Regions from separate parts of the Methylocystis rosea genome, predicted to be linked through region 1. Evidence: predicted binding sites of a transcription regulator. Region 1 holds the regulator's gene; each other region holds the start of a gene.
The links. The regulator PhoB, encoded in region 1, activates phosphate uptake and scavenging genes when phosphate is short. The targets are predictions, from matches to a motif close to TGTCATNNANCTGTCAT.
Positions count from the first base shown of each region.

Region 2: the regulator PhoB is predicted to act here: its motif matches at 2,531-2,547, upstream of EHO51_RS05300 (OprO/OprP family phosphate-selective porin).
Region 3: the regulator PhoB is predicted to act here: its motif matches at 1,252-1,268, upstream of EHO51_RS09295 (PstS family phosphate ABC transporter substrate-binding protein).
Region 4: the regulator PhoB is predicted to act here: its motif matches at 2,455-2,471, upstream of EHO51_RS10085 (DUF2794 domain-containing protein).

Region 1 covers NZ_CP034086.1:2,856,798-2,861,406, reverse strand. The annotation lists gene pstA (phosphate ABC transporter permease PstA) at 1-273, shown strand, start outside; gene pstB (phosphate ABC transporter ATP-binding protein PstB) at 270-1,061, shown strand; gene phoU (phosphate signaling complex protein PhoU) at 1,086-1,802, shown strand; gene phoB (phosphate regulon transcriptional regulator PhoB) at 1,799-2,545, shown strand; gene EHO51_RS13800 (GcrA family cell cycle regulator) at 2,561-3,079, opposite strand; gene EHO51_RS13795 (aspartate aminotransferase family protein) at 3,492-4,609, shown strand, end outside.
Region 2 covers NZ_CP034086.1:1,115,466-1,120,074, reverse strand. The annotation lists gene EHO51_RS05305 (DUF2093 domain-containing protein) at 1-191, opposite strand, end outside; gene EHO51_RS05300 (OprO/OprP family phosphate-selective porin) at 517-2,466, opposite strand; gene EHO51_RS05295 (tetratricopeptide repeat protein) at 3,237-3,947, opposite strand; gene EHO51_RS05290 (porin) at 4,078-4,609, opposite strand, start outside.
Region 3 covers NZ_CP034086.1:1,908,128-1,912,736, forward strand. The annotation lists gene glnA (type I glutamate--ammonia ligase) at 1-1,121, shown strand, start outside; gene EHO51_RS09295 (PstS family phosphate ABC transporter substrate-binding protein) at 1,413-2,384, shown strand; gene EHO51_RS09300 (extensin-like domain-containing protein) at 2,412-3,185, opposite strand; gene EHO51_RS09305 (polyhydroxyalkanoic acid system family protein) at 3,237-3,590, shown strand; gene EHO51_RS09310 (class I SAM-dependent methyltransferase) at 3,565-4,260, opposite strand; gene EHO51_RS09315 (prephenate/arogenate dehydrogenase family protein) at 4,302-4,609, opposite strand, start outside.
Region 4 covers NZ_CP034086.1:2,077,959-2,082,567, forward strand. The annotation lists gene purB (adenylosuccinate lyase) at 1-621, opposite strand, end outside; gene EHO51_RS10080 (NAD(P)/FAD-dependent oxidoreductase) at 714-1,958, shown strand; gene EHO51_RS10085 (DUF2794 domain-containing protein) at 1,980-2,390, opposite strand; gene htpG (molecular chaperone HtpG) at 2,843-4,609, shown strand, end outside.

The DNA.
Region 1 (4,609 bases):
GCTGGACTGATCACCGGCGTGTTGCTCGCTGTGGCGCGCGTCTCGGGGGAGACGGCGCCGCTGCTCTTCACCGCGCTCAACAATCAGTTCTGGAGCAGCGACCTCACCGCCCCAATGGCGAGCCTGCCGGTCGTCATCTTTCAGTTCGCCCTGTCGCCCTACAAGGACTGGCAGCAGCTCGCTTGGACCGGCGCGCTGCTCATCACTGTCGCTGTTCTCGCTCTCTCGATCGCGGCCCGCGCGCTCAGCGCCGGGCGGAGGAACTCGAAATGAACGCCGCTGCTCAAATTGCTCAAGTAAAGGCGCCGCTGACCAAGGTTTCAATGCGGAATCTCGACTTCTTTTACGGCGAGTCGCATTCGCTCAAAGCCGTCACCATGCCCTTATACGCTAATAAGGTGACATCCTTCATCGGCCCCTCGGGCTGCGGCAAGTCCACGCTGCTGCGCGTCTTGAACCGCATGTATGATCTCTATCCCGGCCAGCGCGCCGAGGGAGAGGTGCTGCTCGACGGCGAGAATATTCTCGATCCGGCGGTCGACATTAACGCCTTGCGCTCGCGCATCGGCATGGTGTTCCAAAAGCCGACGCCCTTTCCAATGTCGATCTATGAGAACATCGCGTTCGGCATTCGGCTATACGAGAAACTGCCGCGCGCCGACATGGACGCGCGCGTCGAAGGCGCGCTGCGCGGCGCCGCTCTTTGGGACGAGGTCAAGGACAAGCTTCACACCAGCGGTCTGGGCCTGTCAGGCGGACAGCAGCAGCGACTCTGCATCGCGCGCAGCGTCGCGGTGCAGCCGGAGATCATTCTGTTCGACGAGCCGTGTTCGGCGCTCGATCCGATTTCGACGGCGAAGGTCGAGGAGCTGATAGACGAATTGGCCAGCCGCTACACCATAGCGATCGTCACCCACAACATGCAGCAGGCGGTGCGCGTCTCTGATTACACGGCGTTCATGTATCTCGGCGAGCTCGTCGAATTCGGCGAGACGGACGACGTGTTCAACAAGCCCCAAGCGAAGCGCACGCTCGACTACATCACCGGCCGTTTTGGCTAAACCAGCGATTCAAGGACGGCGCTCATGAGCGATCATATTGTTAAATCCTACGACCGGGACCTTGAAGCCCTGGGACGCCGCATCGCTGAAATGGGCGGCGTCGCGGAGAAAATGCTGGCGGAGGCGATGGACGCTTTGTCGACCTTCGACGTCGACCTCGCCCACCGCGTCGTCTCCAGCGATCCTCGTCTCGACGCGTTGCAGCGCGAAATCGAGGAGAACGCCATTCTCACCATCGCGCGCCGGCAGCCGCTTGCGGTCGATCTGCGTGAATGCATCGCCGCGATCCGCATTTCCGGCGACATCGAGCGCGTCGGCGATCTGGCCAAGAACATCGCCAAGAGAACGCTCAAGATCGTGTCGGAGGCGCGCGTGCCGCGCGCGATCGTCGGTCTGAAGTCGATGCATGAAATCGCCGCGATGCAGCTTAAGGACTCGTTGGACGCCTACGCCTTGCGCGACACCGAGCGGGCGCGCGCGGTCTGGCAGAACGATTCCGATCTCGACGCGCTGGAGGATTCGGTGTTCCGCGATCTCCTCACCTTCATGATGGAGGACCCGCGCAACATCTCCTTCTGTACGCATCTCCTGTTCTGCTCGAAGAATCTGGAGCGGATCGGCGATCACACGACCAACATCTCGGAGACGGTCGTTTATCTGGTCACCGGCGAGGCGATGCCCACGGAGCGGCCGAAGACGCGCGTTCCCGACTTCGGCCTGAAGGACGAGGCGGCGCAATGAGCGACGTGACGTCCGCCGTCCTACAGCGGATTGGGAAAAGCGATCGGGCGCCGCGAATCCTCGTCGTCGAGGACGAGACGTCGCTCGCGACGCTGCTCGTGTATAACCTTGAAGCGGAAGGCTATCAGGTCGAACATGTCGACAATGGCGATGAAGCCGAACTGCGGCTCGCCGAGTCGCCGCCCGATCTCGTCATTCTCGACTGGATGCTGCCGGGCGTTTCCGGACTTGAAATCTGCCGACGCCTGCGGGCGCGGGACAGCGCGCGAGACATGCCGGTGATCATGCTGACCGCGCGCGGCGAGGAAGGCGAGCGCGTGCGCGGCCTTTCGGTCGGCGCCGATGATTATGTCGTCAAACCGTTTTCGACTCCGGAGCTGATGGCGCGGGTGCGCGCGCTGCTGCGCCGGGCGCGGCCCGAGCGCGTCGCTTCACGGCTCACGCTCGGCGATATCGACCTCGACCGCGACACCCGTCGCGTGCGGCGATCCGGCCGCGAAATCCACCTCGGTCCGACCGAATTCCGGCTGCTCGAATATTTTATGGAGAAGCCCGGACGCGTGTTCACGCGGGCGCAGCTGCTCGACAGTGTTTGGGGCATGTCGGCGGAGATCGACGAGCGTACGGTCGACGTCCATGTCGGACGGCTCCGCAAGGCGCTGATCCGCGGCCGCGAGAAGGATCCGATCCGCACGGTGCGCGGCGCGGGCTATTCTTTCGATGAAACGTTCGGACACGAGTGACGTGTCCGATGCGGTTCACGCGTAACGCTGCGCCCTGAACTGATCGCGCGCGCGGCGGCGATCTTGCGCAGGCTGATAGGCGACGCGCGCGTGATAGGCGCAGTAGGGGCCGCCGCCGATCGTCGACTTGCCGCCGCAGAAGCGGAACTCCGCCGACGTGGGGTCGCCCATCGGCCAGCGGCACATGGATTCGCGGAGCTCCATGAGCGTGACGCGCTCCGATATCGGGATCACGACCTCTTCTTCAGGCGCACGCCGCGGCGCCGCCAGCGCATGCGGCGCGAAAGCGAGCGCAAGATTGCCGTGCGACGAGACGCCGTTCATGCGCGGGTGCGTCGGGCGAGGGGCCTTGGCGACGCGCGGCCGCTGCGCGCTCGCCGTCTTGGCGCGTTCGGCGAGTCCCAGACGATGGATCTTTCCGATCACAGCGTTGCGGGTGATGCCCGGTCCAAGTTCCGCCGCCACTTGGCTGGCGCTGAGACCATCGCTCCAAAGCTTGCGGAGCAGTTCGACGCGTTCGTCGGTCCATGACATTAGGCTCTCCATTCTTTCGGGTCGAGCGCGGATCGGATGTCTTCCGACCGCTGCGCAGGTCTGAAGCCCTGCGGCGATGTGATGCGCATCAACACTCGAGAGAACACGCCCAAACGAACTACGCGGGCGCTGACTAGAAACTTTCTGTTTACTTTGAATCATGCGCGAGTCGCGCTGGCAAGCGCGCGCTGGCGTTCTCAACAGGCTTTCGGCGAGACTGTTGCCCGCAGGACTCACCCTAGCGCGGCCGCGCCAGCTGGCTTTGACGCCAATATCGAACCGCGCCATGGATTTGACCGCGTCGGGCGGCGCGCATAAAATCCCGTCCTGAACTGCCGCCCTAAACGGGCGGCGCTTTGTTTTTTTAGCCTCCTCTGGCCGGAGCCAGCGACGGGAGCATGGAGCAGGGCTTTTGACGTCAGCGCTTTATCCGACCTATCCGCGCGCCGATCTCGCATTCAAACATGGCGAAGGCGCGTGGCTGACTGCGGAAAACGGCGACCGCTATCTCGACTTCAGCGCGGGCGTCGCCGTACTGTCGCTCGGCCACAATCACCCGCATCTCGTCGAGACTTTGAAGCGCGCGGCGGAAGAGCCGTGGCATGTCTCCAATCTTTTTCGCATCCCGCAGGCCGAGCGGCTCGCGGAGCGGCTTTGCGACGCCACATTCGCCGATCTGGTCTTTTTCACCAATTCCGGCGCGGAAGCGGTCGAGTGCGCGATCAAGACGGCGCGCAAATTCCACGCGGTGAACGGACAGCCCGAGCGCTATCGGCTGATCACGTTCGAAGGCGCCTTTCATGGCCGCACGCTCGCGACGATCGCCGCGGGCGGCAACGCGAAATATCTTGATGGGTTCGGGCCGCCCGTCGAGGGCTTCGATCAGGTTCCTTTCGGCGATTTTGACGCCGTCGAGGCGGCGATCACGCAAGAAACGGCGGGCGTCCTGCTCGAACCGATTCAGGGAGAGGGCGGGCTGCGCGTCTTTTCGCCGTCGTTTCTGGCGCGGCTACGGGAGCTTTGCGACGCGCGCGGGCTGCTGCTGGCGCTGGACGAAGTCCAGTGTGGCGTCGGCCGCACCGGCAAGTTCCTCGCCTGCGAACATGCCGGCGTCACGCCCGACATCGTCGCGCTCGCCAAGGGACTGGGCGGCGGATTTCCGCTCGGCGCGTGCCTCGCGACGCGCGAGGCCGCCAAAGGCATGACGCTGGGCGCGCATGGCTCCACCTTCGGCGGCAATCCGCTGGCGACGGCGGTGGGCGGCGCCGTTCTCGACGTCGTGCTCGAAGAAGGCTTCATGGCGCGCGTCGCGCGGCTTGGCGCGCTGTTGCGCCAGCGGCTGGCGGAGCTCGAGGACCGCTTTCCGTCGCTCATCGAAGAAATCCGCGGCGAAGGGCTGATGTTCGGCCTCAAGATGCGGATACCGAATGGCGATTTCGCCGCCGCCGCCCGCGCCGAAGGCCTGTTGACGGTGCTCGCCGGCGACAACGTCGTGCGCCTTCTGCCGCCGCTCATCATTGACGAAAGCGA
Region 2 (4,609 bases), 1.7 Mb from region 1:
AGCTTGGCGTGTGGCCCGCTGTAAGGCTCCTGCAGATCGACATTCCAATAGCGCAGATCCTCGAGCGGGATCGGCTCGCCCGTCACCGCGCAGCGCACATAGGCGCCGGGCTTGCGCACGCGATATTCGCCGTCGAGATATTCGACGACGGCCTCGTCAGCAGGCTGAGGCTGGCGGTCATAGCGGTTCATGCGCGTTCTCAACCCGTAGCGCCGGGGGAACGGACGCCCGACCAGGCGCCTCAGCGTCGTCACGAGCGACCTCATCGGCGAACTCGAGCGCTCCCTTTGGGCGAATTTCAATCGTCAAAAACCATATCATCCGCATAGACGCAAAGAAAAGCCCGCCGGACCTTGGGCTCGGCGGGTTTCGTGCGGTCTGACCGTCTATGCTTACCAATAGACCTTGCCATTAGACCTTAATGGACCTTGCCGCGAACCTCCGCCTGCCATGATGAAGGGGGCCCTGTCGCTTCCGCGCCCCGAGAAGGGGCGCGGAATTTTCGAGTTGCAAGAGCTAGAAGTAGACCTTCGCCCGCATTTCGAGGAACGTCGGGTGCGAGCCACTCTCGTAGGAAGACTGATTGTTCCAGTTCAACGGCGATTTCAGAGACATCACATGGGTCGCGTTGAACTGGAAGGCGATGCCGTTATCCGGATACCAGTTGACGCCTGCCGTCACGTTTTGTTGATAGCCGCCATAGACGCCGGAGTTTGCGATAACGTTCTGCAAGAGAGTTGCATTGGCGATCTGTGCAGGAGTTCCCGGGAGGCCCCCGAATAATCCGAACGCGTTATTGGCGACCGCCAGGTTGTTATAGAGAGACGCGCCCTGGTATGGCCCATTGTTCAGGTTGAGAACGCTCCAGCGGCCGACCAGACCCCATGCGCCCCATCCGCCCCTCATGAACGGATCCTTGATCTTCAGCTGACCAAACGTGACGCCGTTCTTGTCTTTCATGTCGTAGGACTGAGCTTTCTCTTCTCCTGTAATCCACCACTCGCCCTGCACATATCCTCCGGTGGTCACGTAATTGGAATTACCGGGGGAGATAAACAGTCCCTGAGCGGGCGAAGCGGCGCCCAACTGAGCCAGTTGGGTCAACGCAAACTGCTGAGCTGCGGACGTGTTACGGTTATAGTTCGCCATGAGCCACTCGCCCTGGACGAAGAAGTTTTCGTATGAAAATGCCGCCTCAAGGTCGACTTTTTCGATATCCTTTATACAGTTGCCTGCGGCGCTATACTGGTTAAAGTTCACCGCGCCCGCCACCAAGGGGGCAGACTGAGCGAAACGGCCACACGAAAGATCCGTCGTTCCGAGGAAGTTCGTGCCCAGGACATTGGCTTCCGACCCGAGGCGATTGCCTGGCGCCGAGTTACGGTCGTCGCTGTAGGCTGTCGCATTATTTGGCTGATGGTAGCTTCCTGCGACGCCTAAATGCACAAGTCGATGCTCATCCAAGATGGGCGCCCAGGTTACGCGGCCGGTGGTTTCCCAGTAGGCGCCGCCTCCCCAGGGTTGGTACCAATTAGCGTTTTTCACGCCGTAGCCGCTATAGGCCGGCGCTAAAACGCCCGCATTTCCTGACGAGGTGTTAACCGGACGAGCGTTGAGATCCTGGAAGCTCAGCGAGTAAAGACCGAAGTGAGCCGTCCAATTGTCTTTGCCGATCATGCCAGCCGCCACGCCGATATGGCGGAAGGGCGCGATCGCATCGACCGCAAGCGGCCGTTCGATCGTGTCGCGATATTTCGAAGAAGCCAACGCCTCTAAGCTGAAAGACTCGTACTGGCTGCCGATCTTGAAATAGACCGGCTCAGCGAGCAACGGATGCGACAAGCGCGGATCTTGCAGACCGAGGTATGCGTCGCGGAATCCGCCCCAAAGGAAATTGCGGTCGGTTACGTAGTTTCTTGACCAGAACTGGAGACCCGTGCCCCCGTTCGCATTCGGCAGATTTGTATTCCAAAGCTGCGTTGTAGAATTCGCGAAGTCGTACTGGATCTTATAAAACCAGGGCCTGAAGGTACCCTCGACTTCGAGTCGCGCCTGGCCAAAGCCAACATTTCCCTGCCAGCCGTTGCCCGGGGAGCCGACGGTCCCGCCTCCATCTACAAAGAGGCGACCGCCAATCTTGAAGCTAAATTGCTTATCCGCCGTTTCCACGAAAAGGCCGTTCCTAAAGCTGACGAAGACCGGCGGCGGCGGGGGCGGACCCGGCGGGCCCTTCGCCACGACTGCGGCGTTGGCGACGTTGGTCGCGATATTCGCCTGCGCTTTGGCTCCGCGCGTCTCATGACGAAGCTTGGCGACCTCCGCTTCCAGCGGACGAAGCCTCGCGATCTCCGCTTCCAGCATGCGCAGTCGCGCCTCAGTGGCGCTGTCGGCCGCCTGCCCCGTCGTCGAGAGCAATGCTCCCACCGTCGCTAGAGCGAGTGATTGATTGAACCGTGTAATTGCCATGTCCCAGCCTCGCGCTTTCATGAGCGTTTAAAAAAAACAGCGCGCGACTTATGGCCCACGTCGGATGACAAATCCATGACTTAACATGTATTGTCGCAGCATCTAATCGCTATAATTCAACGTGTTGCTGCAGTACCACACATTTAATCGCCTTAGATACAGTACGTTATTGACCTAGGTACTAGTTAAAAGCCGCTTTAACTTACTTTAAGCTTTATGCATAGTATAGCATTTTGCGTACGTCCTTATACATTTTATGACAACAGTCGCATAGTCCCAATAATGTACTATTTTAGCAAACTTCCAGCAATATTATTTCTATTTTATACAATGTACACACATTCGAGAAATATGATTCTCGTTTTAGAAATACAGCAGCAACATGCGACTGCGAATGTCTGCTCGGGTTAAGCAAACGCCATCGCGCGTCGCAGCCCAGCAACGGTCACACGACTCCCGACCCCGTTCCAACTGCCGGGGTGGATGGGACGAAAGGCGCTGTGAAGGGTCCGGAACAGTAGCAGGCTTCTCACCTGCCGGCCGTGGGCAAAGCCCGCCGACCACGGTTGATCAAACGGGCGCAAGGCTTATCGCCGGAGGGGCGTGGTGGCGGACTTGGCTGAACGGGGCTGAAACAACCCTCGTCGATCAGCTGCTCGTGGGACTAAAGCCTGCGAGCCCGACAGCGAAAGACCAAATCCAAATCGAGCGAGAATAGACGGAAATCAAAGGCGGAAACGCTCTGCTCGATCCGAGCGTTCCCCTGCAGCTCAGTCGCAATTTTTAAACTTCGATTCCTTGCAGCGAGCGACCATGGCTTGAGCCTTGGCGGCGTCTGCCGGCGACAATGACTTTGCCGACATGTCGCGCACCGCCTTCTTTTCGGTCTCGCCCATCGACAGCGACTCCGTCGCAAGCTGCGTCCACATGAAGCCGCGCAGCAGATCGCGCTCGACGCCCTGTCCGGCGACATACATGTTGCCGAGATTCAACTGCGCGTCGGCGTCGCCCTGCTCCGCCGCGAGCCGCAGCCATTTGGCCGCTTCCTTGTAATCCTGCGCGACGCCGACGCCGTCATAATACATCGAGGCGATGTTCACTTGCGCCGCCGCCAATCCCTGGCCCGCGGCGAGCAAATTCCACTTCATCGCCTCCTTGTAATCTCTCATGACCACTTGTCCTTCGAGATACATGGTGCCGAGATTGAATTGGGCGGAGGCATTCCCGTGATCTGCGGCCAAGCGAAGCCATTTTAACGCTTCCTTGGGATTGGCGGCGACTCCCTTGCCTGTGAGATACATCGCGCCGAGGTCGCCTTGCGCGCGCGCGTCGCCCTTCTCGGCCAGCGGCTTGAGCAATTTAAACGCGCCAGCGAAGTCGCCGCGTCGCGTTGCGCTGACGGCGTTCTCATAGTCTTCAGCAAGCGCTGACCCTGCCAACGCCAACATAAAGGACAAGGCAACCGTCGCGATCAGCTTCATCTTTCGAGTCCTCGCACCAAACCCAACCAAGGTCATTTCGTTATCAGACGAGCAAACGAAAGTCCCGAAATCGCAAACGCCTCCGGCGCGAAACCGGAGGCGTTTGACAAGAATTAGTCTGACCAGATGATCAGTAGTTCCACTGCAGCTGCATTCTCAGCAGATCCGCCTGGAACTGCCGATAGGGCGCTGCAACCGTATTGGTGCGGTCCATGTGAGAGTAGATCGCGGTGAATTCGAGTTCCGGCAAGGGCTGGTACTCGACGCCGACGTCCCATTCGTTCACACGGCCAGCCGGCGCGTTGTTATCGAATTTGAACCCGCCATTATAGTATTGCCATTTGACGAAGGGGAAATACACGCCAGTGCCGAAGTCCTTGTCCTCATATTTATAGCTGGCTTCGACATAGCCGCCGTTCAGCCGTTTCGCCTCGATGGCGGTCTGCGTGGCGTTGAGCTGCGGCCCGACGCCCCAGTTCCATTCAGCCCGCAGGCCGAACGGCTGCGGATAAATTACGCCAGTGATAGCGACGCGAGAGTCGCGAATGCCCTCGCCGCCATTGGCCACGGCCGGTCCCCAAGTGTTGACGGCGCCGTATTGAGAAAAGTTAAAGTTGCCAAGGCTGCTCCATCCCGGGCCATTCACATAAGGGACAAAGGCC
Region 3 (4,609 bases), 950 kb from region 1:
CGACAGGCCAGCCCTACAACCGCGACCCGCGCGGCATGGCCAAGAAGGCGATGGAGCATCTGAAATCGACCGGCGTCGGCGACACGGCCTTTTTTGGTCCTGAGGCCGAATTCTTCGTCTTTGACGACGTGCGCTTTTCAGCCGAGCCCTACGATACGGGCTTCACGCTGGATTCGACCGAGCTGCCCTCCAATAGCGGCACGGCCTATGAGGGCGGCAACCTCGGCCACCGCGTGCGCACCAAAGGCGGCTACTTCCCGGTGCCGCCGGTCGACGCCGGACAGGACATGCGCGGCGAGATGCTCGCCGCCATGGCGGCCATGGGCGTCAAGGTCGAGAAGCACCATCACGAAGTCGCCTCCGCCCAGCACGAACTCGGTCTGAAGTTCGAGACGCTCGTCACGGTCGCCGACCACCTGCAGATCTACAAGTATGCGATCCATCAGGTGGCGCATTCCTACGGCAAGTCGGCGACCTTCATGCCGAAGCCGGTTTTCGGCGACAACGGCTCGGGCATGCATGTCCATCAGTCGATCTGGAAGGACGGCAAGCCGGTCTTCGCGGGCGACAAATACGCAGGCCTCTCTCAGGAGTGCCTGTGGTACATCGGCGGCATCATCAAGCATGCGAAGTCGCTGAACGCCTTCACCAACCCGTCGACCAATTCGTATAAGCGTCTGGTTCCGGGCTATGAGGCGCCGGTGCTGCTCGCCTATTCGTCGCGCAATCGTTCGGCGTCGTGCCGCATCCCCTTCAGCTCCAACCCGAAGGCGAAGCGCGTCGAAGTTCGTTTCCCCGATCCGACGGCGAATCCCTATCTGGCCTTCGCCGCCATGCTGATGGCGGGCCTCGACGGAATCGCCAACAAGATCGATCCGGGCGGACCGGCCGACAAGGATCTCTACGATCTGCCGCCGGAAGAATTGAAGGCCATCCCGACGGTGTGCGGCAGCTTGCGCGAAGCGCTCGATAATCTCAAGGCCGACCACGCCTATCTGACGGTCGGCGGCGTCTTCAACGAGGACTTCATCAACTCCTACATCGACCTCAAGATGCAGGACGTGATGCGCTTCGAGATGACGCCGCATCCGGTCGAATTCGACATGTATTACAGCTACTGACGAAAAGACGCGGCCGCCGCGCCTTCGCGCTGCGGCCACATCACGTCAAACCGGAAGGCGACGCCTCGCCTTCCGGTTTTTTTTGCGCTTTTTTTCGACTGCACGTTGCGCGGCCGTCCTGTCGCATAGGCGTCATGAGCCTGTCATTTCGCCGAGCGAAATTGCGGCGAAAGCAAGAGCGTCTCACACAACATTCGGGCGGGCGTTCCCACGCCGTCTCCACGTCGATCGCGCGCTTGACGCGGCGAGGTGGTTTCGGCCGCAATGATTTTGATGCAACGGAGAAAAGCCATGAAACTGCGCGCCCTCTCCGCCGCCGTCGCGGCTTTCGTAGTTTTGGCCGCCGGCGCTGTTGCGCTCGATCTGGAGCTCTCCCCCTACAAGGTCGTCAACGGACTTTCGGGAAAATTGAGGTCGGTCGGCTCGGACACGATGCATCACGAAATGGAGCTCTGGGCCGAAGGGTTTCAAGCGATCTACCCAAATGTGTCGATCGAACTTGTCGGCAAGGGTTCGAACACGGCGCCGCCGGCGCTCCTCTCGGGAGAATCCCAGCTTGGGCCGATGTCGCGGCAGATGAACCCCGATGAAATCGGGGCCTTCCAGGCGAAATATGGCTACAAGCCGACGGCGGTTCTGGTCGCGATCGACGCCTTGGCGATATACGTCCACAAGGACAACCCGCTCCAATGCATCAACATGGAGCAGATTGAGCGGGTTTTCGCCGCCGACCCGAAAAGCGGCGGCGGCAAGAGCATCCTAACCTGGGGCGAACTTGGCCTCACCGGCGAATGGGCGGCTAAGCCCATTGCTCTGCAGAGTCGAAATGCTTTGTCCGGCACCTATAAATATTTCAAACAGCACGCCCTCGCCGGCGCCGACTTCAAAGACACCGTACAAATGCAGGTTGGCTCTGAAGCCGTCGTCAGCGAAGTGACGAAGGACAAATACGCGATGGGCTATTCCGGCATCGGCTACAAGACGGCGGGGGTTCGCGCGGTTCCGCTGTCGTCGGGCAAAAGCTGCTATGACGCCTCCTTCGACAACACGTATTCGCGCAAATATCCGCTGGCGCGGGGTCTCTTTATTTACCTGATGAAGGACCCAAAGAAGCCGATCGACACGCTCAGCGGCGAATTCGTCAAATATGTTCTTTCGAGAGATGGTCAGACGCAGGCGAAGAAGGGCGGCTATTATCCGATCACCCGCAACATTCGCGAGCATGAGCTGACGCGCCTCGGCCTACTCGCATCGGCGAATTGACAGCAGGCGAAGGCCCGGAGCGCGCGCTCACTGACAAATGCGATAGCTGCCATTCGATCCATGGCGCTCGACGTCGAAATGAAGATGGCTTGCGTGATAGGGATCTGATCCAGGTCCAAGTATCGTGGTGAACCAGCCGCAAGCCGCCGTTCTTAGCGCCTTGACGTAAGCTGTCGATTGAGGATCCGGCTGAGCGTCGACGGCGATCTTTCGACCGTCCGAGAAAACAAATGCGCCGACATCAAGAGCGAGCCCTTTGGCGTGCGCGCTCAACTTGGCCCCGTTATCATGATTGCGGCCGCGGCATTCGTAGCCTGGACCTGTGTCAATCGCGACGAGCGACGCGCCCATCGTCCCGGGGCCGAGCGGCGCCAGCAGATTTTTCACGTAATCGGAAAATTGTAGCGCGAAGGCGCAACCCAGCAGCGGCTTAGCATTGAGCGCGACGCGCCGTACGCCGACCGTGACTGAAAGAAGACGGACCGGCGCCTCGATCGCGCACCCGTCAAGCGCGCCGGCAGGCGCTTCGGCGGGTTCGAAAGCGACGCCAGCCGCGCCCAGATTCGCCATGCAATCCTCGGGGGGATGGGGCTCCACTTGCTGCGGCTTGGCGCCAACGGCAGGCTTTGCCTCCGGTAGGGGGATGGTCTGAAACGCCGGTCGTCGTGGCGGCGTCGGCGCGTCGAGCGCCCCAGCGGAAGTTGCGACACCGCTCAACGCCAGAACGAGCGCAACCTCGACCGTACAGCGCACAAGCTCGCGAGAGATCGTCGTCCTCATCATCGCCTTTAGCCGCGCCATTCTTCTAATCCTGCAGAGGGGCGCCTACATTGGGGCGAGTGGAGGAAGCCAATGTCGAACGCCATCACCGTCACAGTGCCGCATGATCTCGGCGTCGAAGCGGCGAAAGCCCGAGTCTCCGAACAGCTGGCAAGGATGCAACGCGAATATGTGGACAAGGTCGCGCATTCCGAAGTCACCTGGGCCGGCGACGTCGGAACGGTTCGCGTGACGGCGCTCGGCCAGACGGCGACGGCGCAGATCACGGTGCTGAAGGATTTGCTGCGCATCGACGTTCAGCTGCCGTGGGTGTTGGCGGCCATTTCCGGCAAGCTGCAGCAATTAATCTCGCGCAACGCCGGCGACGCCTTGCGCATCGGCCAAGCGCCGAAAAACGACGCTAGCGCCGCGCGTAAAACACCGTAAAGCGGTGGCGCTTCCAGCCGATGTCGGCATAGCGGAATCCCGCGTCTTCGAGCCAGGCGATCTGATCGGCGAAGGTCGCGCTGCGATCGAGCTCCGTGCGCTTTCTCGCCGCCGCGAAATCATCGGCGGCGATTCCTGACCCTCGGACATCCGCTTCCCAGCGGCGCTGATAGGCGTCCTCGATTTCGCGCATCGCGCCGAGCGACTGGTCGGCGTTGAGGAACACGCCGCCGGGTCGCAGCGCATCATGAATCCGCCGGAAGAGTCGGCGCTTCGCCTCGTGATCGAGATGGTGGATGGAGAGCGCCGAGACGACGGCGTCGAGCGGCCCAGGGAGCGGCGCGGTTGCATAGTCCGCGAGCGACAGGCGCAGGCGCGCGCCGTAAACCGCGAGCCGTTCGCGCGCCGCATCGAGCATCCTCGGCGCGAGATCGACGCCTTCGACCTGCGCGCGGGGAAACCGCTTGAGAATCATTTCCGACAAGAGACCGGTGCCGACGCCAAGGTCGACGCATCGAAATTCTCCTTGGCCGACGGCCTCTTCGAGAAGGTCGAGCGTGGTCCCGTAGAAGGCGTCGAAATGTGGAATGAGTTTGCGTCGCAGCGCGTCATAGCCGGGAACGGCGTTTTCGAAAGCGGCGCGCAGCGCGTCGAAATTCGACTCGGTCATATGTGATTCCCGTATAGACCGCGGCCGTGGAGAGACGGTTTTCACCGCCCTTCCGCTCGCCTTCCGAAGTCGGGCGCTGCCGTGTCCTGCCCCTGCTCGATGATCGAGCGGCGGATGTCGCGGGTGCGGGAGAAGAATTCCAGCAGCCCCTCCCCGTCGCCCCGCCGGATCATCCGCTGCAGCACGCTGAGATCTTCGTTGAAGCGTCCCAGCATCTGCAGGACGGCGTCCTTATTGGCGAGGAAAATGTCGCGCCACATGATGGGATCCGACGCGGCGATGCGCGTGAAATCGCGAAAGCCGGACGCTGAGAATTTGATGACCTCGGAACGCGTCTCATCGCCGAAGT
Region 4 (4,609 bases), 780 kb from region 1:
CAGTCCCATCTTATGCGCCACATAGTCTTCGACGCGCGGATCAATATTGGCGAAAGTGCCGACGGCGCCGGAAATCGCGCAGGTCGAAATTTCCCTGCGCGCCTCGACGAGCCGCGCGCGCGCCCGCGCGAACTCTGCATAGGCCTGAGCCAGTTTCAGCCCAAAGGTCGTCGGCTCGGCGTGAATGCCATGCGAGCGTCCGATCGTCGGCGTGTATTTGTGCTCAAAAGCGCGCGTTTTGAGCGCGGAGAGCAGCGCGTCGACGTCGGCGATCAAGAGATCGGCGGCGCGCGACAATTGCACGGCAAGGCAAGTGTCGAGCACGTCGGAAGACGTCATGCCTTGATGCACAAAGCGCGATTCGGCGCCGATGAATTCGGCGAGATGGGTCAAAAAGGCGATCACGTCATGTTTCGTCACCCGCTCGATCTCGTCGATCCGCGCGACGTCGAAGGTGACGAAATCCGCTTTGTCCCAGATCGCCTTGGCGCTCTCCCGCGGGATGACGCCGATCTCGGCGAGCGCGTCGCAGGCGTAGGCCTCGATCTCGAACCAGATGCGAAACCGCGTCTGCGGCTCCCAAATCACGGTCATCTCGGGTCTGGAATAGCGGGGGATCATCCGGCGCGCCCTGAAAATTTGTGGAAGAAGAGAGGCGCTAGCATGCGCGTTGCATCAAAGTCCATATATGAGGCGATCACTTTGGGGGATTCATGCAGTCGACGGATGTCGTCGTTCTTGGCGCCGGAATTGTCGGCGTCAGCGCCGCGCTGCATCTGCAGGCGCGCGGCCGCGACGTCGCGCTCATCGATCGCGCCGGCGCCGTGGGTCAGGAGACGAGCTTCGGCAACGCCGGCCTGATCGAACGTTCTTCCCTCATCCCCTATCTGTTCCCGCGCGATCCGGCGAAGCTCATCAAATATGCGCTGAACCTTCTGCCGGAGGCGCGCTATCACGTCTCGGCCATGCCGGCGGTGGGGCCCTGGCTCTTGCGCTATTGGCGCGAGAGCGCGCCAGAGAGGGTGCAGCGGAATCTCGAGGCGCGACGCCCGCTGATCGAACACAGCCTGAGCGAGCATGAGGCGCTGATCCAGCAGGCGGGCGCCGGCGAGCTGTTGCGCAGGACCGGGTGGATCAAGCTGCATCGCAGCGAGCGGACGCTCGCCGCCGGCCTTGCCGACGCCGAGCGGCTGCGCGCCTATGATCTGCATATCGATACGCTCGACTCGGCCGGGGTCGCGGCGCTGGAGCCCGATCTCGCCCCGATCATGGGCGGTATCCATTACCGTGACACCGCCGCGATCATCGATCCTGCGGCTCTGTCGAAAGCCTATGCCGATCTCTTCGTCTCGCGTGGCGGCCATCTGCTCTCAGGAGACGCGCGCAGTCTTTCGCAAGAGCCGGATGGGCGTTGGCGCTTCGAGACGGGTAACGGGCCGCTCGTCGCCGGCGCCGCGGTTGTGGCGCTCGGCCCCTGGTCGGACGCCATCTACGGGCCGCTCGGCTATCGCATTCCGCTCGGCTGGAAGCGCGGCTACCATATGCATTACGCCGCAAAGGATGGCGCAAAACTCAATCATCCCATCCTCGACGCCGACGTCGGTTATCTTTTGGCGCCGATGCGCCGCGGCGTCAGGCTGACGAGCGGCGCCGAATTCGCCCGCCGCGACGCGCCGCCGACCCCGGTTCAGATCGAGGTTTGCGAACCGACGGCGCGGCGATTGTTTCCGCTGGCCGAACGGCTGGACCCCGAACCCTGGCGCGGCGCGCGGCCCTGCCTGCCGGACATGCTGCCGATCGTCGGTCCGGCGCCGCGTCATCCCGGCCTATGGTTCGATTTCGGCCACGCGCATCATGGGCTGACGCTTGGGCCGGTTTCCGGCCGGCTCCTCGCCGATATGATGACGGGCGAACAGCCCTTCATCGATCCCGCGCCCTATCGGGCCGATCGATTCTGATCTTGCGAAGATGACTTTGTTCTATTCGGCGCCGACGAGCTTGAGCGCGCGGTCCAAGACTCGCACGACGCGCGCGAGATCATGTCCGCGCCGCAGCACGAGCCCCGTCGCCGCGATGACGGAATAGGCGCCTTGCCGACGCGCCAGCGCCGGGTTCTTCTCGATTCGATACAACGGCGCTTCGCTCGCGCGCCGAAAAATCGAGAACACGGCCTTCGCCGGCGTGAAGTCGATCGCATAGTCGCGCCACTCTCCCTGCGCGACTTTCGCTCCATAAAGATTGAAGATGACGTTGAGTTCTAGGCGGCTGAACGAAACCGCCGCGCCGCGCTTGTCTCCCCGAACTCCCGACGCCGCGTCCGGCGAAGCGCCGTTCACGACGACGAGCGCGGGTCGAACCCGGCTGGGCTCCGTCGTCTCCGACTCCGCCATGCGTCCGCTCTCCTCGATCTCTCTTAACCATGTTGGCCCGCAAGAATGCGCCCGGCAAGACTTAATGACTGGTTTACGACGAGAATCTTCGCATCCTTGCGCTCTGATAAGATTTGGCTGGGAAGAATCATACTTTCGCCGACTTGGCGCCCCTTGCCAGCCAAACGCGCCGCCCAAAATGAAGTTCATTGCCTCGACAGCTCGGGGCCACGCGTTTTCGGTTTCGTCAGCCCCCCAGCCCCCCGAAGCGTGAGGTTCAGAGATATAGAGGTCGTGGCGATGGTCGAGCCGGCCGGGAGTTTCGCTCCCGCGCCGGCTCGTCTAGCTTTAGCGGGCCAGCAGCGGCGCCCCGCCGCCGAGGCTCTTGCAAAATTCCGCATTATTGACGAATTCAGGAGCCGCAGTCGCGTCGCCCGCGACGCCATTCTCTTTTTGTTTTCATTGGAGAGAACATGACCGACGACGCCGCATCCGTCGCCGCCGCGGCTCCCGCCGCCGATCCGCAAACCGCCGCCGATTTCGGTTTTGAGGCCGACGTCGCGCGGCTGCTCGAGCTGATGACGCATTCCGTCTATTCGGAGCGCGACGTCTTTCTGCGCGAACTCGTCTCGAACGCCGCCGACGCCTGTGAAAAGCTGCGTTACGAGGCGCTTTCCGACGAAAAACTCGCCGCGCAAGCCGCCGCGCCGCTCGTCACGATCTCACTCGACAAGGAGAAGCGCACGCTGACCGTGGCCGACAATGGCGTCGGCATGTCGCGCGAGGAGCTGATCAGCGCCCTTGGCACCATCGCCAATTCCGGCACGCGCGCCTTTCTCGACAAACTCGGGAAGGAGAAGGACGCCGGCTTCATCGGCCAGTTCGGCGTCGGCTTCTACTCCGCCTTCATGGTCGCCGACCACGTCGAGGTCGCGACGCGGCGGGCCGGCCAGGATCAGGCCTGGCTGTGGAGTTCAGACGGCAAGGGCTCCTATCAGATCGCAGCTCTGCCGCTCGAAGAGGCGCCGACCGTCGGCGCCCGCGTCACGCTGCATCTCAACGCCGACAGCGATGAATTTCTCGACGGCTGGCGGGTTGAAAGCGTCGTGCGCGAGCACTCGGGCGCGATCGCCGCGCCGATTGATCTCATCGCGGCCCCGGGCGAAGAGCCCCGGCGGATCGCCGAAGGCGTCGCCCTGTGGACGAAGCCGAAGTCTGACATCACACATGAGCAATATGTCGACTTCTACCGCCAATTGTCCGGGCAGCTGGACGAGCCCGCGCTGATCGCCCATTGGCGCGCCGAAGGACGCACCGAATATACGGTGCTCGCCTTTGTTCCTGGGGCGCGGCCCTTCGATCTCTTCGACCCGGCGCGAAAGAGCAAATCCAAGCTGTATGTGCGGCGCGTGCTGATATCGCGCGACATGGAGCTGCTGCCCGCCTGGCTGCGGTTCATGCGCATCGTCGTCGACAGCGCCGACATTCCGCTCAATGTCTCGCGCGAGATGGTGCAGAAAAGCCCGGTCGCCGGCGCGATCGGCAAGGCCATCGCGACGCGCATTTTGCAGGAGCTCAAGAAGCTCGCCGACGCGGAGCCCGAAAAATTCGCGGACGTATGGAAGAACTTCGGCTCCGTGCTCAAGGAAGGGCTGCATGAAGACCCGAGCCGCCGCGACGATTTGTTCGAAATTGCGAGGTTCGCCTCGACGAAGTCCGAGGAACAGACCCGCGCGCTCAAGGATTACGTCGCCGATCTGAGGGAAAATCAGACGGCGATTTATTATCTTGTCGGCGACGATATGAAGCGGCTGCGCGCCAGCCCGCAGCTCGAAGGATTCCGCGCCAGAGGCGTCGAAGTGCTGCTTCTCGACGACGCCGTCGACGCCTTCTGGGTGACGAGCGCGCTGGGCTACGAGGGCAAGCCGTTCAAATCCGTCACGCAGGGTCAGGCCGACATCGATGCGATCGCGCTGGTCGAGGACGCCAAGACGGAGGCGACGCAGCCGGCGGACGTGGCCGACCTGCTTGCAGCCCTCAAGGAGACGCTTGCCGAATATGTGGACAACGTGCGCGCCTCGACGCGGCTGACCGACAGCGCCGTCTGCCTTGTCGCTCCGGACAGCGGGTTGGATCGCCAATTGTCCCGGCTTTTGGCCGAACATGGACAACAGGCGGCCTTCGGAAAGCCGGTTTTGGAGATCAACCCGAGGCATGAAGCGATCGTCGCGCTGGCGACG